DNA from 2 places in the Alkalibacterium indicireducens genome. Region 1 is predicted to be linked to the other one. Evidence: riboswitches for the same ligand, from Rfam matches in the RefSeq annotation. Region 1 holds a riboswitch; the other holds the start of a gene.
The links. A riboswitch is a leader RNA that binds a small molecule or an ion and turns the genes downstream of it on or off. The one in region 1 is predicted to bind magnesium.
Positions count from the first base shown of each region.

Region 2: another riboswitch for magnesium. It lies ahead of mgtE (magnesium transporter); the one in region 1 lies ahead of mgtE (magnesium transporter).

Region 1 covers NZ_BAAADA010000135.1:336-4,685, reverse strand. Annotated here, with positions in the region: gene mgtE (magnesium transporter) at 20-1,387, opposite strand; M-box (ykoK) riboswitch at 1,627-1,796, opposite strand; gene ABFX15_RS08170 (phosphoribosyltransferase) at 1,897-2,598, opposite strand; gene ABFX15_RS08165 (YtxH domain-containing protein) at 2,796-3,203, shown strand; gene wrbA (NAD(P)H:quinone oxidoreductase type IV) at 3,957-4,350, shown strand, end outside.
Region 2 covers NZ_BAAADA010000199.1:412-5,876, forward strand. Annotated here, with positions in the region: gene ABFX15_RS11290 (winged helix-turn-helix transcriptional regulator) at 1-249, opposite strand, end outside; gene mgtE (magnesium transporter) at 376-1,746, opposite strand; M-box (ykoK) riboswitch at 1,962-2,132, opposite strand; gene ABFX15_RS11300 (YibE/F family protein) at 2,656-3,897, shown strand; gene ABFX15_RS11305 (HD domain-containing protein) at 4,150-4,677, opposite strand; gene ABFX15_RS11310 (TrmH family RNA methyltransferase) at 4,865-5,465, opposite strand, start outside.

The DNA.
Region 1 (4,350 bases):
CAATTATTGGGTTCTTAAATTACATCAAGTAGCCAAGCAGCTGAGTGACTAATACGAAGTAAATGACCAGCCCAGATATATCTTTAATCGTCGTAATGATCGGATCTGCTCCTGCAGCCTGATCGATGCCCAGTTTGAACAGGATGTAAGGAATAAAGAAACCAAGTACGGTTGCGAGAGTCATAGTAACTGCCAGAGCGACACCAACGGCTATTCCCAGTTCAGGAATGCCCTGCCAGACGGAAGCAATGATCCCTGTCACCAGCCCCACTAATGCACCCATACTTAGACCGACCAGCGTCTCTTTACCTAAATGCTTCATAAAACGGTTGGTATCGACATGACCCAGAATCAGTCCACGGGCGAAAATAGTTGAGGACTGCGTTCCTGCACTCCCTCCCATATCCATAATGACCGGAATGAAGATCGCTACTGCCGCAATTGCTTCAAGGGCTTCTTCAAATGAATCGATAACGACACCTGCAAGCAGACCCCCGACCATCGTAATAACGAGGAAAGGCAGCCTGACCTTCCAAATCTGCATAATAGACCCGTTGACCAGACGCTCACTGCGGTTGGATTCCCGATCATTTAAGTCCGCCAGACCGGCTTTATCGAAGATATCTTCTGTTGTTTCTTCTTCGATGATATCCATGGCGTCATCGAAAGTCAGGATTCCAACGATCCGATTTTCCTTATCAACGACTGGCAGAGCAAGAAAGTCGAGCGTCTGAAGCATACGTGCGGCCTCTTCCTGATCGGTATCCGTCGAAACTTTCGCTACACGCTTGTGCATGACCGTTTCGATACGTGCATCAGGATCAGCGATGACCAGTTCTCTTAGTGACAGCACACCTTCCAGCATTCTTTTTGCATCGGTCACGTACACGATATAAATCGTTTCTTTTTCAGCAGCCGTCAATCTAATTGCCTCAAGCGCTTCTTTCACAGTCTGTTCTTTTTTGACCGTTACGTATTCCGGTGTCATCAGACGACCCGCTGTTTCTTCTTCGTAACCCATAAGCAGCGCCGTTGCCTGCCGTTCTTCCTGGTTGAGTGAGCCGATGATTTTTTTCGTGACCTTAGCTGGAAATTCGTCCAGCAGACGTACACGATCATCCGGGGCCATTTCTGCAAAGACCTCGATGACTCGTTCTTCACTGAACGAGCTGATCAGCTGCTGCTGACTGTTCGGATCCAGATCCTCAAATATATCCAGCGCACGGTCTTTAGACAGCAGGCGAAAGACCACTGCCTTTTCGTCCGCAGGCAGGTCATGCAGCAGATTAATCAGATCAAGATCCCCTGCACCTGACAGTGTCTGCTTCAAGCTTTCCATATCTCTTTTCTCAAGATGAGTCCATACTGTGTTTTTGAATTTTTCCATGATGATTCCTCCAATATATTATGTTATTCCAATGTTCTCCCGTTATACTTACCAGCCAACTTAAACTTTCACTGTCGTCATTTATCACCATGACTCCACCCCCATTTTTTTGCAGATAAAAACGGCCTCCAGATTGTGTCCGGAAGCCGCATACTAAACCATTATCAGAATAAAGAGTAAACACTCGTGCTGCTTATTGTAATTATACATTTGCCTGTCAATGCAGGCCAAATGATCATACATCTACTCTTCGTCTGGGTTTTAGCACTAAATGACGTAGATTCGCGAGGAATCAGCTATCTTATGCAAGACCTTAATCCGATCATGCCTGTTCTACCCATTGGCTTCTCTCGAAGTTTTTGGGCAATAGCCTGTGTTCATTTAGGAGCCTCTCCTAACAAGTATTTGATTTACCGTTTTTCAGTTTATATAATAGTTTACTCTGTGTCAAAGAAAAAAAGCACTTTTTACATTTCTGTCACATTTTTAATGAGTAGACTGTTAGTTTATTACAATGACTTCAGAAGCTTTTCCACTTCATTGTCTTCTACTTGAGGGAAATGATCATAGTAGGCCCCGACCGCCCCCAGAAAATAATCCGGTACCTCAACGGCTACCACCTGATCGACTGCTTTTTTCAGCGTTCTATAGGTGTCCATAGGAATAACAGGCACAGCGATGATTATCTTCTCTGCGCCCTGATCTATTACTGCATTGATCGCTGCTTTCATTGTGAGTCCAGTAGCGATCCCATCGTCTACAATAATCACTGGACGGCCCTTTACCGCTTTAGTTTCCAGCCACTTTGCATACATCTGCCGTCGGTTTGTCATCTGTTTTCTCAATACCTTTACTTCTCTTTCAAGCCAGTCATCTTCGATCCGGTCTGTTTCCATTCGATTCAGCAGCGGGTCGCCACTTTCTGAAACTGCACCGATCGCGTATTCTGGCTGATACGGATGTCCGATCTTTTTCGACAGCAAAACGTCGAAGTCCAGCTGATGTTTGCGGGCAATTTCTATACCTAAGGGCACCCCGCCTCTTGGAAGAGCGAGCACGACTGCATTCTTCACATCTATATGATTGAGTTTTTCGGCCAGTTGTCTGCCTGCATCCTGTCGGTTATGAAAAAGAATAAAATCCTCTCCTGTCTTTTTCTTCTTGAGAGAGTGACTATTTCTTCCAAATCTGCCATTTATTTTACCCAACATTTCATTGACCTGTGGCTTTTCATTCTTTACACATCGATTATAGCATATTATCTCATCAGGTCCATTCATAGCCCTTTTCTATCCGAACGATGAGGTTTTCAAATCTCTCGAGGGATTCTCTTTTCAAAAAAGTAAAGTTTGTTCTATAATGAGTAGAGAGAATTCAACATTATTTATTTGTCAGGGAGGAATGCACTATGTCATTTATTAAAGGCGCATTAATCGGAGCAGCTCTAGGATTACTGTTTGCTCCTAAAAGCGGGAAAGAAACACGTGACGATATCGCTCGTCGATTCGATGATTCGAAAAAACAGGCTAGTGAATACGCAGATAAAGCGAAAGTGAAATCTGGAGAACTGGCTCAAACTACGGGCGAAGCAACTGAAAACATCAAGCTGACTATTTCCAAGACAGCTCAGGAACTTCGTGAGCAGCTTCATCATGCTTCTGAAGAAATCAGAAAAGAAGCGATGGACCTGAAAGACGAAGTTAAAGTAACTACTGAAGAAGCTGCAGAAGAAGTATCTGCAGAAGTCGATCAGGCTACTGAAGATCTGAATAAGGATCATGACCATGGATCTAAAATTCCAGGCGAACCTGGCTAGGTCTTTTACTCAATAGTCTGAAATAGATGAGCGAACTTAACAAGCCGGTACCAGCAGGACTTCCTGTTGGTACTGGCTTGTTTTTTCTGTCTTTTCTTGTGCATTTCATGAAGAGTTTACTCATTAGAGGCTATGTACTAAATGCTTACGCTATCTGTTCACCCTAATTTATTGCTGAACTGCCTTTGGGCTACTTATAGTTAATTGGGTCAAAGGTGTTCTGATCTATAAGTAGACCTCGTCTACTTATACCTTATTCCATGATTTTGCTCTGAATTACCGCTAGACCGTCTCTACTTGCATCTTATTATATTTTGTCGCCGCAAGCTACCACCAGACTGCTTCTAGCTATACCTTATTCTATAATTCTGTTCTAAACTACCGCTAGACCGCTTCTACTTATACCTTATTTTATGATTTCGCTCCGAACTATCATTAAAACGCCGCTAATTATACCTTATTCCTTAATACCACTATTAAACTAGCACTAACTCCCCTGCTACTTACACCTTATTTATGACTTTGAACTCTGAACTACAAGTAGCTCTCCCAAGATCCTTCAAAGTCATTAAAGGAATTGCCAGCTCATCGAATCCAGGAAATAAATCTGCTAAATCACACTGAAATTTTCTAGAAAAACTATTAACAGTTATTAGTTGACACTTCAATCGATTTGAGTTACTATACAAAGGTAAGTAATACGAATTAGAGATAATCTACTTCGAAACACCAACTAAAAAGGAGCACATACACATGTCAGTTAAACTATCTATAATTTATTACAGCTCAACAGGTACAAACTATCAACTTGCTCAGTGGGCGAAAGCTGCTGCAGAAGCTAAAGGAGCAGAAGTAAGACTAGTCAAAGCATCTGAAACTGCGCCAATGGAAGCCATTGAATCAAACCCTGCATGGAAAGAGCATTACGAAGCGACTAAAGATGTTCCTGAAGCAACTTCAGATGACATCACTTGGGCAGATGCGCTTTTATTCAGCGTTCCTTCACGTTTTGGAACAATGCCATCTCAGATGAAACAATACATCGATTCACAAGGTGGACTGTGGGCAACTGGACAGACAATCAATAAAGTTGTCAGTGCCATGTCTTCTGCTCAGAACCCTCACGGTGGACAGGAAGCAACCATCC
Region 2 (5,465 bases), on a different contig from region 1:
GTAACCTGAACGGATATCGCACGTGTCATCCAAGTCTCTCGTCACGATTTCTTCTTTTTCCAGTTCTTTCAACCGTTCAACTAGTACCCGATCGCTGACTCCTGGTATTGCCTGAGAGAGATCTTTAAAGCGACGAGGTCCATCCAACAATACATCAATGATTAATCCAGTCCATTTTTTTCCAAGTATTGAAAAAGTCTGCTCGAATCTGGGGCATATCACCTTTTCAGATTCTTTTGTCTGTGCCATTTCGATCATATATTGTCACCTCTTCTTTCACGTCTTTCAGTATACCATTATACTAAAGAAATGTGTAGAAGCTAATACTTATTTTTAGGAAGTTTAGGATTTCGTTCACAATTGTACTATAACAGGTTACAGGTGTTCAAGAAAGAACGTTGCAATAGAGAAATAGATCAAAAGTCCTATAGAATCATTGATTGTCGTAATAAATGGTCCTGAAGCAACTGCGGGATCGATCTTGAACTTGTTGATGATAACCGGGATCACTGCACCAATCACTGTTGATATACTGACCGTGATGAACATGGATAAACTGATGATTAAGGCCAGTACAGCATTGCCGTAGAAGACAAAGATGGTACCGATCAGAACCACAGCAGCAACCAACCCCATCAGCATCCCTGCACCCAATTCATTTTTAATAGTCTGGAAGAAGCTGTCTTTATCTCTGTCGTCATCAATCGTCAGATTACGTACGGCAACAGCCAGTGACTGAGTCCCTACGTTCCCTGCCGTATCCATGATCATCGGAATGAATGCTGCCAGAAGTACGACCGAGTCCAGGGTTTCTTCAAATGCCCCAATCAGTCCACCAGTGATCATCCCAAGGAAGAGAAGGATAACGATCCAGGGTGTGCGTGACTTCGCTGTACTGAACGGTGTGACTTTAGTTTTACGGTCATCATCACTGCGCTTGATCGCAGCGAATTCGTTAAAGTCTTCCGTTACCTCTTCTTCCAGGACATCCATGACATCATCGACAGTAACGATCCCCTGCATTTTGCCTTCATGGTCAAGGACTGGTATGGCAAGCAGGTCATAATCCTGAATGATGCGGGCGACCTGTTCCTGGTCTTCATCGATGCGCACTGAAACGACCTGGTTGAACATGATGTTTTCAACCGTTTCAGTTTCAGGAGAGAGCAGCAAGTCTCTGAGCGAGAGCACGCCGACCAGTCTTTCCTTCTCATCTACAACATATAAGTAATAAATCGTCTCAGCTTCGCGACCGATCTGTCGCAGCTGTTCGATGACTTCTGTCAGGGTCTGCTTATAATGGATAGCAATGAACTCTTTGGTCATAATGGATCCGGCTGTTTTCGGTGCATACGACAGGAGTTCCTGAACACGTTGACTTTCTTCCTCATCCATCATAGCGAGCAGAGTCTGATTATCTGTTTCGTCACTTTCAGTCAGGAAGTGAGCCACATCATCTGCTGCCATAAAGTTGAATACTTGAGCCATGTATTCATCTGGTAAATAGTGAACTGCATCTTCCTGGTCTTCTGTTTCCATCCATTCGAAAATTTCTGCAAATTCTTCAGGACTTAAAAATTCGGAAATTTTCCTCTTCTTTTCAGGATATAACAAATGAAAGACTTCGTGCTGGTCCCGATCATGCAGTCTCAGGAACAGTTCTCTGAATGTCTCGCGGTCATTCTTTTTTGCAGCCAGAAAAATCTGGTCATACGTTTTCTGCTTGTTGCTTTTCATTAATTTCATAGGTAATCGTCCTTTCTATTTTAATCGGGCTAAGCGAATAACCTGATTTTTTAACTTCTTTAAATTTATACCCGATACACAAGGGAACAGGGTCCATCTTCGCTTCACCTCCGTAAATTAGCTGGTCAATAACCTCTCTGTGTGTTATCTATCATTATAAATAAAAAAACACGCCAATAAGAGCGTGTAAAGAACATGAATACAGAGTTCATCTTCATACACCTCTGTCGTTGAGCTTCAGCTTCATATGGCATAGAGTCTGTTTCAGTCTCAGCTACATTAAAAATCCCCTTCATCCGAAGATTCCTGCTGACCCATTGGCGTCTTTGGACATTTCTGGGCAGTAGCGTGTCTCCATATGGGAGCCTCACCTAACAAGGTCATTCCTTTTCCTACATAATCATAACGAATGTGAGTGATTTGTTCAAGCAATAGTTATTATCCCTTAATATAAATAGGTTGACTCCTGTCCAATATGAAGAGTTAGAAGGACAGGATACATTCGATACTGATCAGTTTGATACCTATTTAGTCCATTATGAGAGCGGCCGTAAAGAACTTGTATTTATGGAAGACAATGAACAGATCTATAAATCGATATATGGCATATTCATCACTACAAATCCTATATTTAACTTTTTTGTCGTGACATGTCGTCCGTCTTGCGTCCTGTCCAAGTTGATATGCCCCATTTACCTCCTTCCCTGCCACAAAGTTTTAAATAAACTGTCACTTAATTCCTCTCTTTCTACCTGTTTGTTCATGCTATACTTGAAATACATGAGAGTACCTACTGAGCCACCAAGTAGTCAGCATTAGATGCTCTTTTTGTTTGCTGTGAGAGACCATCCGGTTCATAAAGCCCGTCTCCAGGCAGACACAAAAACTTAAAATGAGGAGAATGAACACATGAAGAAACGCTTAGTGATGATCACACTGCTGATGAATCTGATCATCCCCTACTTTATCTACTCAGCTCATGCTGAAGAAGCATCCGGTCCATTCGACTCCCAAAGCAGACTGCTTGCTTCGGAACTGGACGATGATAGTGAAGATTTCGAGGAATTTGAAGAATTTGAAACGATTGATGAATACAATAATGATTTTGAGGATGTTCCAGCGGACGAAATAGAACGAGCCAGAGTCATTGAAGTCCTTCCAGGTGACGGTCCTGGTCTGGATGAAGGTTTCTATCAAGAAATACAGACAGTTCGCGTTGAAATCCTTTCAGGTGACCAGGAGGGCGAGGAAGTCGAGGCTATCCATACCCTTACTGGAAATCCGGGTTCCGACTTTGAAGTGGAGCCTGGAGACAGAATTCTGATCAGCGTCATTGAAATTGGCGGGGAGTCTCAGGTTCATATCGTTGAGTACGAGAGAGATCGAACAATATATATCGTACTGGCACTGTTCGTTGTCCTGCTTATCCTGCTTGGGGGGCTGAAAGGACTGAAGACGATCCTGACTCTCGCTTTGACCTTGTTCCTTCTCTTAAGAGTACTCATTCCCGGCCTGCTTGCAGGATACAGCCCGATACTCATGACTATCCTAATTTCTCTTATCATTACGGTGGTCACTATTTTGACAGTCGGCGGCCTGAACATTAAATCCATTGCTGCCATCACAGGTGTATTGGGTGGGGTACTGATCTCGGGACTCATAACTTATATCGTCGGGAACCAGATCAACTTGACTGGACTGTCCGGTCAGGAAGCTATGATGCTCATGTATATCCCACAAAATGTGGACTTTAATTTCAGTGGCTTGCTTTTCGCGGGGATCATCATGGGTGCACTTGGTGCTGTGATGGATGTCGGCATGTCCATTGCTTCTGCTATGGAAGAAATACGGATGGCTGACCCGACTGTTTCTACAAAACGCCTGATTCTATCAGGTATGAATGTCGGAAAAGATATTATGGGAACGATGGCTAACACGTTGATCCTGGCTTACATTGGATCAATGATCCCACTGCTTTTACTGTTCACGGCCTATCAGGAACCGTTCATCAGCATCATCAATATGAATGTCATTGCGACGGAAGTCATTAGAGCTTTAGCTGGAAGCATTGGACTGATCCTCTCTATTCCGCTGACTGCTGTCAGTTCCGGCCTTCTCCGTGACAAATTAAACCTCAGAAAGTCTCCCTGACTTCTGACGAACCGACTGACTAACTAGTCTGAAGCGATGCCTAAGAGCTTATCCGGCATCGCTTTTTTTCCTGCACTCATGCTGTCAGAATCACTTCTCTAAACTTTTATCAAATGAAACCAAGTGCTTGCCAAAAGCTCCCTTGTTCAATAATCAGGAAATGGCATCGTGCACCAAAAAAAGCCGTTTCCAATTAAGTTCTTTTAGAACTTAACTGGAAACGGATTGAATTTTTTTAATTATCGGCTGGAATCAGGCATGGACGACGCTCAATTTGAGGCTCCATTCAGCCAGTTTTGCTTTAGCTTTCATTCTAAGCGGTGTAGATACTTCATTGATTGCGCAATATTTGTCTACACATGTAACGATCATGCTTTCCTTGTATTTAGGAATACCGACCCCTGTAGTAGTCAGGAACATGTGCTTAAGGATGATATCTTTTTCAAGTTCACTTAATTCCGTCAGACGCTGTGCATTCTTGACGGCTATTTTTGGGTGAACACAATTATGCGAACCTTCATTCATAAGAGCAATCTCTTCTCTGCATTCATGGAAAAAGTCATGAAGCAGTCCTGCTCTTGCAACGGCTCTAGCGTTCAGTTTCAGTCGCTTAGCTATTTTATAGCTGACATAAGAAACGAACAGTGAGTGAATGAGTCGTGTTGTATAATGGTGATGCGTAATATCGTCTAGTTTAAGTAAATCTTCGCTTTCAAGCAGGTCTTCGACCAATGTCATATAATCTTTGTCATTTTCCCAAATTGAACGAACGAATTCCATGGAAGCTCTCCTTTATCAGATCTTAGTCAGAGTATTTAATGTAATAAAGTTAGTTTAAATAACAGGTCTAATTGCCTGTCCAGTACTTATAGTACTTATAGTACTCCTAATACGTCTGATTTTAAAGGATGAAAGGCTCCTGTAAAACGTTTTCATATCAAATGTGATATTTCTGTCAAATTTCTACTCATTGATGTAAAGAAAACATAAGGATGCTGGCGGCTATAGCGACATTCAAAGATTCAGCCTGGCCTTTGATCGGGATGTAGAGATTGGTCGTAGTCTCCTGTAACAAGTGATCAGCTACCCCATTGCCTTCATTTCCTACTATAAGCGCAAACTGTTCTTTCGGTTCTACCGTATGGTAAGATACAGCCCGCTCATCCAGCGCTGTGCCATATACAGGTATATTCTTCTCTTTAAACTGACTGATCCAGTTTTCAAGAGCTGAATGAATGACAGGCAGGTGAAAATGGCTGCCCTGAGCAGACCTCAGTGCCTTGGGGTTATATAAATCGACTGACCCTTCCCCAATGATCACGGCTTCAAAACCAGCAGCATCAGCTGTTCGAATCAGGGTACCAAGATTTCCGGGATCTTGAACCTGATCAAGCATCAGTACTGGCTTATTCCCATGAATAGCGTTCTCTTCTTCCTTCTGCATGATGACCGCGAAAATGCCCTGTTCAGTTACGGAATCACTTAAAGATTCAGAAATCGATTCTGAAATAATAATGAGATTTCCCGGCACCTGATCGACAATGGCTGTGTATTGATCAAGCTTATCT